Regions from separate parts of the Rhizobium sp. TRM95796 genome, predicted to be linked through region 2. Evidence: predicted binding sites of a transcription regulator. Region 2 holds the regulator's gene; the other holds the start of a gene.
The links. The regulator LexA, encoded in region 2, represses DNA repair genes until DNA is damaged. The targets are predictions, from matches to a motif close to TGTTCNNNNTGTGTTCNG.
Positions count from the first base shown of each region.

Region 1 (4,419 bases), 590 kb from region 2:
GCCTGTCAAATTCCGATGCCCGCACAAAAAGAAACCCCCGGCGCGGGCCGGGGGTTTCCGAAGCGTCTCGAGGAAGCGTCTCAGCGCGTCAGGCGCTTATAGGTGACGCGGCTCGGATTGAGCGCGTCCGCGCCGAGGCGGCGCACCTTGTCCTGCTCGTAGTCTTCGAAATTGCCTTCGAACCATTCGACATGGCTATCGCCTTCGAACGCCAGGATATGGGTGGCCAGGCGGTCGAGGAACATGCGGTCGTGGCTGATGATCACCGCGCAGCCGGCGAAGTTTTCCAGCGCGATTTCCAGCGCCGCCAGCGTTTCGGTGTCGAGGTCGTTGGTCGGTTCGTCGAGCAGCAGCACGTTGCCGCCGGACTTCAACATCTTGGCGAGGTGGACGCGATTGCGCTGGCCGCCCGAGAGATTGCCGACCTTCTGCTGCTGGTCGCCGCCGCGGAAATTGAAGGTCGAGCAATAAGCGCGCGAATTCATTTCGTGCTTGCCGAGCTTGATGACTTCCGCCCCGCCGGAGATCTCCTCCCAGACGGTCTTGTTGCCGTCCAGCGCGTCGCGGCTCTGGTCGACATAGCCGAGATGCACCGTCTCGCCGATGCGGATCGAACCGGTATCCGGCTGCTCCTGGCCGGTGATCATGCGGAACAGCGTCGTCTTGCCGGCGCCGTTCGGACCGATCACGCCGACGATGCCGCCGGGCGGCAGCTTCAGCGACAGGCCGTCGATCAGCAGGCGATCGCCATAGCCTTTGGAGACGCCTTCCATTTCGATGACCACCTGGCCCAGGCGTTCGCCGACCGGGATGATGATCTGGGCGTCGCCGGGACGCTGGTTTTCCGCCGCGTCGACCAGTTCGTCATAGGAGCGGATACGCGCCTTGGACTTGGCCTGGCGCGCCTTGGGGCTCGACGAAATCCACTCCTGCTCGCGCGCGATCGCCTTCTGGCGAGAGGCTTCCTCGCGATTTTCCTGCAGCATGCGCTTGGCCTTGGCCTGCAGATAGGCGGAATAATTGCCTTCATAGGGGATCGAACGGCCGCGATCGAGCTCGAGAATCCAACCCGTGACATTGTCGAGGAAGTAGCGGTCGTGGGTGATCATCAGCACGGCGCCCGGATATTGGCGCAGGTGCTTTTCGAGCCAGGCGATCGTCTCGGCGTCCAGATGGTTGGTCGGCTCATCGAGCAGCAAGAGATCGGGCTGCGACAGCAGCAGCTTGCAGAGCGCGATGCGTCGGCGTTCGCCGCCCGACAGATTGGTGACGTCGGCGTCGCCCGGCGGGCAACGCAATGCGTCCATCGCCATCTCGACCTGCTGTTCCAGATCCCAGAGATTCTGCGCGTCGATGATGTCCTGAAGCGCCGCGCCTTCGTCGGCCGTCTCGTCGGAATAGTTCATCATCAGTTCGTTGTAGCGTTCGAGGATGGCCGTCTTCTTGGCCACGCCTTCCATCACGTTTTCGAGCGCCGTCTTGTTGGGGTCGAGCTGCGGCTCCTGCGGCAGATAGCCGATGGTGGCGCCGTCGGCGATCCAGGCTTCGCCGGTGAACTCCTTGTCGAGACCGGCCATGATCCGCAGGATCGTCGATTTACCGGCGCCGTTGGGGCCGAGGATGCCGATCTTGGCGTCCGGATAGAAGGAGAGATGAACATTCTCCAGCACCTTCTTGGCGCCGTAGGCCTTTGTCAGCCCCGACATGTGATAGATGAATTGACGCGCCATGCCATAACCTCGATGAACGGAATTCGGGAATTGCGGGCTATGTAGGGCAATTCCCGTTCAGGGGCAACGCCGTTTTGCCATCGCTCCCAGCCGAGGCCGGCTCGGCGCACAGCCTATTGCAGGCCGGCCGCGTCGACGATTCCGGACGGGCAACCGAACTTGGTCGGCTTGGCGCGGGCGAGCAGCGCCGCCATTCCCAGGCCTTTCTCGCCGTCTTTTTCGGCGCCGAGCCCAATCGACAGGCCGGAGATCAGCCGGCGGCCTCCATCCTTGCGGCAACGCATCTTCACCTTGTCGCCGCTGCCCGCGCCGAAGGCCTTGTCGAAAGCCGATTTGATCTGCGCCTCGTCCAGCGTCTTGCCGATATTGGCGACGAACAGCGCGCCCACCGCCGAGCGGTTGACCTCGGCGGTCAGGCCGAGCGCGCGTCGGAAGTAGTCGTCGGCGAGGCCGCCCGAGCACAACCCGTGCTTGACCCATTCATGGCGGTCGAGGCCCGAGGCGACGCCCGGCATGGCCGCAGCCAGATCCCGTGCCAGTAGCGGATCGAGCGCCAGCGCGGGCATCTTCAACCAGTCGCCGGCCTTGTCAGCGGTTTTCAGAGCCTCGGTCGCGCCGCAATAGGTCTTGCGCAGCACCCAGAGACCGTGGAGAGAAAATTGCCTCGCCGACAGCCCGTCCGCCGCGCCATCGGCGCATTCCGGCCGCTTGCGCTGCCCTTCGCAGAAAGCGGGATGCCAGGATAGACCCAGCGCCATCACCGTCCGGTCCGGCGCCTCTGTTTCCGCCGCCAGGAGCGAACTTGCGATGAGCGAAAGAAAAAGCATCAATATATTAGCGATCGTTGAAGTTATTTTGCGCCCGCACATAACGGTTTCCTAAAGTCCATGTGAACACTAAGAGAACATAATGAATACATCTTTAGATTTTACAATCCAGAAAATCGAGACCTACAAAATGCAACCGATAACGATTTGACTCGGATTGGATTTTTTTTCGCGGCAGGTTAGAGCTGAGGCGCGATCGGCGCAGCAACCGTCCGGAGAACAGATCATGGCATTCGAAACGGCGGAAATGATCGCGCGCGCAGGCGCCGAAATCGCATTGCGCAGCCGCATGGCGGACGGGCGCGCGCGGGCAGTGGTGATGATCTGCCACGGCCTGGCCGAGCATGCCGGGCGCTATGGTCGGTTCGCCGCCTTCCTCGCGGCGCGCGGCTATCACGTCTACGCCCATGACCATCGCGGCCACGGTTCGACCACCGCGCCCGATGCGCCGCTCGGACGGTTCGCGGCAAAGGACGGCGCAGCCAAGGTGCTGGACGATGTCGCCGCGATCAGGGCGCTGGTGGCCGAGCGGCATCCGGGTCTGCCGGTCGCCTTGTTCGGACATTCCATGGGCGGCATGATCGCCATGAATGCCGTGCAGGAGCGCCCACGCGACTACGCCGCCCTCGCCATCTTCAACAGCAAGCTCAATCCCGGCGCCGCCGGAGCGCTGGGCACGCTGGCGATCAAGGCCGAGCGTTTCTTCAAGGGCTCCGACGTGCCGAGCATGATCGGCCCCAAGGCGACCTTCGACGCCTGGGCGAAGAGCATTCCCCACGCCCGCACCGATTTCGACTGGCTGAGCCATGACGCCGCCGAGGTCGACGCCTATGTCGCCGATCCCCGATGCGGCTTTGCGGCGTCGGTGTCGCTCTGGCTCGATCTGATGACGCTGTCGCGGCAGGGCGGTGATCCGAGCCGCCTCGCGCGTCTTCCGCCAGATCTGCCGGTCTATCTGGTCGGCGGTGGCGAAGATCCGGCGACGGCTCGGGGAGCCGACATGATCTGGCTGGAAAACCGCCTGAGAAAGAGCGGCGCAAACCGCCTGACCACGGTCGTTTATCGAAACATGCGGCACGAGACGTTGAACGAGATTGGACGGGACGAAGCCATGCGCAATTTCGTCGCCTGGCTGGACGCGGTAATTTCCGCAAATCAGCCGGGAACCGATACCGCCCCATAGTCTTTTCCTTCCCGCCGCGCCTTGCCTTCGCGAGCCGGACCAGTATCAATGGCCGCGACAAAATGGCCGATGGGGACCCCTTGCCGATGTTCGAAAACCTCTTCACCTTCGAAAGCCTGATCACCTTCCTGATCCTGACCGCGCTCGAGACCGTGCTCGGTTTCGACAATCTTCTTTATATTTCGATCGAGGCGAAGAAGGTCGATCCCGCCCGCGAGGCCTATGTTCGTCGCACCGGCATCATCCTGGCCATCGGCCTGCGCATCGTGCTTCTCTTCGTGGTCCTGAAGCTGATCGACATGTTCCAGGCGCCGCTCTGGGAGGCGCATACGAGTTTCTTCACCGCCGCCGTCAGCGGCCATTCGCTGATCGTTCTGTTCGGCGGCGTCTTTCTCATCTACACGGCGATCAAGGAGATTTTTCACATGATCGGCGCGCCGCATGCGGAAGACAATGCGGTGCGCGCCGCGCGCCGCAGCGTCGCCTCGGCGCTGACCATGATCCTGATCATGAACATCGTCTTCTCCTTCGACACGGTGCTGTCGGCCGTGGCGCTGACGCATAATTTCATCGTCATGGCAGCCGCCATCATCGTCTCGGGCGTGTTGATGGTGGTGATGGCCAATACGGTGTCGAACTTCCTCAAGAAGAATCGGATGTATGAGGTGCTCGGCCTCTT
Region 1 is NZ_JAOXHE010000001.1:724,750-729,168, forward strand. Features, by position in the region: gene ettA (energy-dependent translational throttle protein EttA) at 81-1,730, opposite strand; gene OCK01_RS03500 (ribonuclease T2 family protein) at 1,844-2,557, opposite strand; gene OCK01_RS03505 (alpha/beta fold hydrolase) at 2,784-3,740, shown strand; gene OCK01_RS03510 (TerC family protein) at 3,827-4,419, shown strand, end outside.
Region 1: OCK01_RS03500 (ribonuclease T2 family protein) is a predicted target of LexA. The motif match lies at 2,620-2,637, and genes of this name have one in related genera.

Region 2 (4,419 bases):
TGCCGCCGACCTTGGCCGCGGCGAGAAACACCGCGTCCGGCTTGGTCTTCTCGATCCAGGCGGTGGTGGCCGCCTGGTCGCGCAGATCGGCGTCCGCGCGAGAGGCGGTGACAACCTCCGCGCCTTCCGACGCCAACCTTCTTACGATGGCGGAACCCACCATGCCGCGATGGCCGGCCACCCAGACCTTTTTCCCGCTGAGCGAATACATCGGCCTCACGCTTCCTTCATCACGGTGGCGGTCTGCATGACCTTGAGGTCTTCATTGACCATTTCGCGGCAGAGTTCGCGCACCGGCGTCTCATGTCTCCAGCCGAGCTTGGTCTGCGCCTTGGTCGGATCGCCGATCAGGAGCTCGACTTCGGTCGGGCGGAAATAGCGCGGATCGATCTCGACCACGACCTTGCCGGTCAGCGTGTCGTAACCCTTCTCGTCGACGCCTTCGCCCTTCCATTCCAGATGAATGCCGACATCCTCGAAGGCCCAGGTGATGAACTGGCGGACTTCGGTGGTCTCGCCGGTGGCGAGCACGTAATCGTCTGCCTCTTCCTGCTGCAGCATCATCCACATGCCGCGGACATATTCGCGGGCATGGCCCCAGTCGCGCTTGGCGTCGATATTGCCGACATAGAGCTTTTCCTGCTTGCCGAGCCGGATGGCGGCGGCGGCGCGGGTGATCTTGCGGGTGACGAAGGTTTCGCCGCGCAGCGGGCTCTCATGGTTGAACAGGATGCCGTTGGAGGCGTGCATGCCATAGGCTTCGCGGTAGTTGACCACGATCCAGTAGGAGTAGAGTTTCGCGGCTGCGTAAGGCGAGCGCGGATAGAAAGGCGTCGTTTCGCGCTGCGGCACTTCCTGCACGAGACCGTAGAGTTCGGAGGTCGAAGCCTGGTAGAAGCGTGTCTTCTTCTCCATGCCGAGAATACGAATGGCTTCCAGCAGGCGCAACGTGCCGATGCCGTCCGCATTGGCGGTGTATTCCGGCGTCTCGAAGGACACGCGCACATGGCTCTGGGCGGCGAGATTGTAAATCTCGTCCGGCTGGGCTTCCTGGACGATGCGGATCAGGTTGGTCGAGTCCGTCATATCGCCGTAATGCAGGATGAAGCGCTGGTCGGCCTCATGCGGATCCTGATAGATGTTCTCGATGCGGCTCGTATTGAAGGAGGAGGAGCGGCGCTTGATGCCGTGGACAATGTAGCCCTTGCTCAGCAGGAGTTCCGCGAGATAGGCTCCGTCCTGGCCGGTGATGCCGGTTACCAGCGCTACCTTCTTCTTGTTGTCGCTCAATGCAGTCTCCCAGAAACAGTGTGATGGCGCAGATGCGCCGCCAGAGCCGCTAAGCAGGGATTCTGGCGGTAAAATGTCAAGCACGACGACTGCTGAAATTCGTCGACAAGAACATTCGTCAGGCGGCCCCATTTAACAAAAAAGAGGCCGTACGACGCTTTGCATATTCAAATGCGCGAGAAACTGCAACGGTTCCGAAAGAAGTCGAGCCGCTATGGATAACAACCGAAAAAACGACGCCGGCCGTCTCCGGCTCTCTCAGTGATAGCGACGAATGAGGCCGACCAGTTTACCCTGCACCTTCACTCTGTCGGGGCCAAAAATGCGTGTTTCATAGGCTGGATTGGCCGCCTCGAGGGCAATGGACGCTCCCTTGCGGCGAAAGCGCTTGAGCGTAGCTTCCTCGTCGTCGACCAGAGCGACGACGATATCGCCGGGACTTGCGGTCGAGCCATTGCGGATGATGACCGTGTCGCCGTCGAGAATGCCGGCCTCGATCATCGAGTCGCCTCGAACCTCGAGCGCATAATGTTCGCCAGCGCCCAGCATCGACATCGGCACCGCGATGTCGTGCGTGATGTTCTGTATCGCGGAGATCGGCACGCCCGCTGCAATCCGACCCATCACGGGCACGGTTACGCTTGAGCCCGTCTCGTCATTGGCCGCCGCTTTCGGCGCTGTCTGCGGCTGCTGCTTTCCGAGAGAGCCCTCGATCACGCTCGGGGAGAAACCTCGCGCCGCCGGCGGCCTGAGGCTCGGCGAATAGGCCTCCGGAAGTTTGATGACTTCCAGCGCTCGCGCCCGGTTTGGAAGTCTCCGGATGAAACCTCGTTCCTCGAGCGCGGTGATCAATCGATGAATGCCGGATTTCGAGGCGAGATCCAGCGCATCCTTCATTTCGTCGAAGGACGGGGGCACACCCGATTCCTTCATGCGCTCATGAATGAACAGCAGTAATTCCTGTTGTTTTCTGGTCAGCATCGGCGCGCCCCCGGGAATCGCACAAGAAACAAATCTGGAACAGACGGTATCTGTTCTTTTTATGTTCTGCAAGCGTTTTCCCGGATGCTGGGTGCGGGGTTCCCCGGGTTAAGCCGGGCCCGAGCGAATACCGCCCGGGACGACCTCCGACGCATGGCGCGCCGAAGGCCGATGGGATTTCTACTGGGCGGTGGTGTCGGTCTGGCAGTTGGTGCCGGAAGTCGCGGCGTCGTCGCGGCAGTTTTGCGATGTGCTGGTGGGGTCGTTGTTGTCGCCGGCGCCGCTTTTTCCAGCTTGGCCGCTCTGAGCGCCGGAATTTGCCCCGCCATTGTTGTTGTCCTGCGCCAGGCTGACGCCTGAAAGGCTGGCGAGCGCGAGCGCGGAAGCGAGCGAGAGGTTGACGAGTCTTTTCATCGGGTGTCTCCTTGGGAATGTCCGCTCTTCGGCGGCATATTCGTAACCGCGTCGACGCCGATTCGTTTCCGGTGCGACATAAGAAAACGTCTCGCGGCTTGTCTTCCGTCGCCGACCCGTGCGAGAGGCGCGGCAACAGAAAGGCATCGCCCATGCGCCCGCTCGATCACCTCGTGCTGCCCGTCGCCGATTTGATCACGGCGAGGCAGCGTCTTTCCGCGCTCGGCTTCACGGTCGCTCCAGACGGACTGCATCCGTTCGGCACCGGCAATTGCTGCGTCTATTTCGCCGATCAGACGTTTTTGGAGCCGCTCGCGATCATCGACCGAGATGGCTATGAAAACGCCGCCGCAGCCGGCAACCGCTTCGTTCTCGGCGATCGCACCTTTCGGGACGCGCGCGGCGCCGAGGGCTTTTCGGCGGTCGTCTATGGAACAGCGGACGCCGCTTCGGACCACGTCGCCTTCGCGGAGAACGGGTGTTCGGCCGGAAAGATGCTGGATTTTTCGCGGTCGATGGTGTTGCCGGATGGAAGCAGCGGGGTGGCAGGTTTTCGCTTGGCCTTCGCCGGGGCCGATCCCGCCGGCGGCGTCTTCGCCTTCACCTGCCAGCGCATCAACGTTCCCCCGAACGGTCGGACGACGCTGACCGACCATGACAACGGCGTACTCGGCATCCGCGAGGCGGTCTTCGTGCATCGGCATCCGCACGACGTCTCGTCATTTCTCCGGGTGGTGACATGTGGCGACGCGACCGTCTCGGCGAGCGGCGATGGCCTGTCTTTCGCGAGCGCGCGACTGACCGTCTTGACGCCGGCGGCATTTGTGGACACCTATGGCCTCGAATTGCATGAGGATGCCGGCTTGACGGGTGGTCTCATCATGTTCTCGGTGGCATCGATGGTCGAACTCGACACGATATTGACGCGTGCGGGCATCGGCTATTTCAGGCGCGGACCCCTGCGGCTCGTACCGCCCTTGGCGGGGCAGGGCGTCGCGTTCGCATTTTCGGAGGTATGACTCATGACCGCTAACAACAGCACCGTGACGGTGGGCGAAGGCTCCCGCAAGGTCTCGTTTTCCAATTCCGGCCGACTGTCGATCATCGCTGGTCCCTGCCAAATGGAAAGCCGCGACCACGCCTTCATGATCGCCGGCAAACTCGTCGAACTCGCCGATGCGCTCGGCATCGGCCTGGTGTACAAATCCTCCTTCGACAAGGCCAATCGCACCTCGCTGACCGGCAAGCGCGGCATCGGGCTGGAAAAGGCCATGGAAGTCTTCGCAGATCTCAAGGCCGAATACGGCTTTCCGGTGCTGACCGACATCCATACGGAAGAGCAGTGCGCGCTCGTGTCGCCCACGGTCGACATCCTGCAGATCCCGGCTTTCCTCTGCCGCCAGACGGACCTGCTCGTGGCCGCCGCCAAGACCGGCCGGGCGATCAACGTCAAGAAGGGGCAGTTTCTCGCGCCTTGGGACATGAAGAACGTGCTGGCCAAGATCAACGGCAGCGGCAATCCCAATGCGCTGCTCTGCGAACGCGGCGCTTCTTTCGGCTACAACACGCTGGTCTCCGACATGCGCTCGCTGCCGATCATGGCCGCCATGGGCGCGCCGGTAATCTTCGACGCGACCCATTCGGTGCAGCAGCCGGGCGGTCAGGGCGGATCGAGCGGCGGCGACCGCACCATGGTGCCGGTTCTCGCGCGCGCGGCCGTGGCGGTCGGCGTGG
Region 2 is NZ_JAOXHE010000001.1:137,119-141,537, reverse strand. Features, by position in the region: gene fcl (GDP-L-fucose synthase) at 1-211, opposite strand, end outside; gene gmd (GDP-mannose 4,6-dehydratase) at 217-1,290, opposite strand; gene lexA (transcriptional repressor LexA) at 1,549-2,271, opposite strand; gene OCK01_RS00720 (hypothetical protein) at 2,452-2,685, opposite strand; gene OCK01_RS00715 (VOC family protein) at 2,838-3,704, shown strand; gene kdsA (3-deoxy-8-phosphooctulonate synthase) at 3,708-4,419, shown strand, end outside.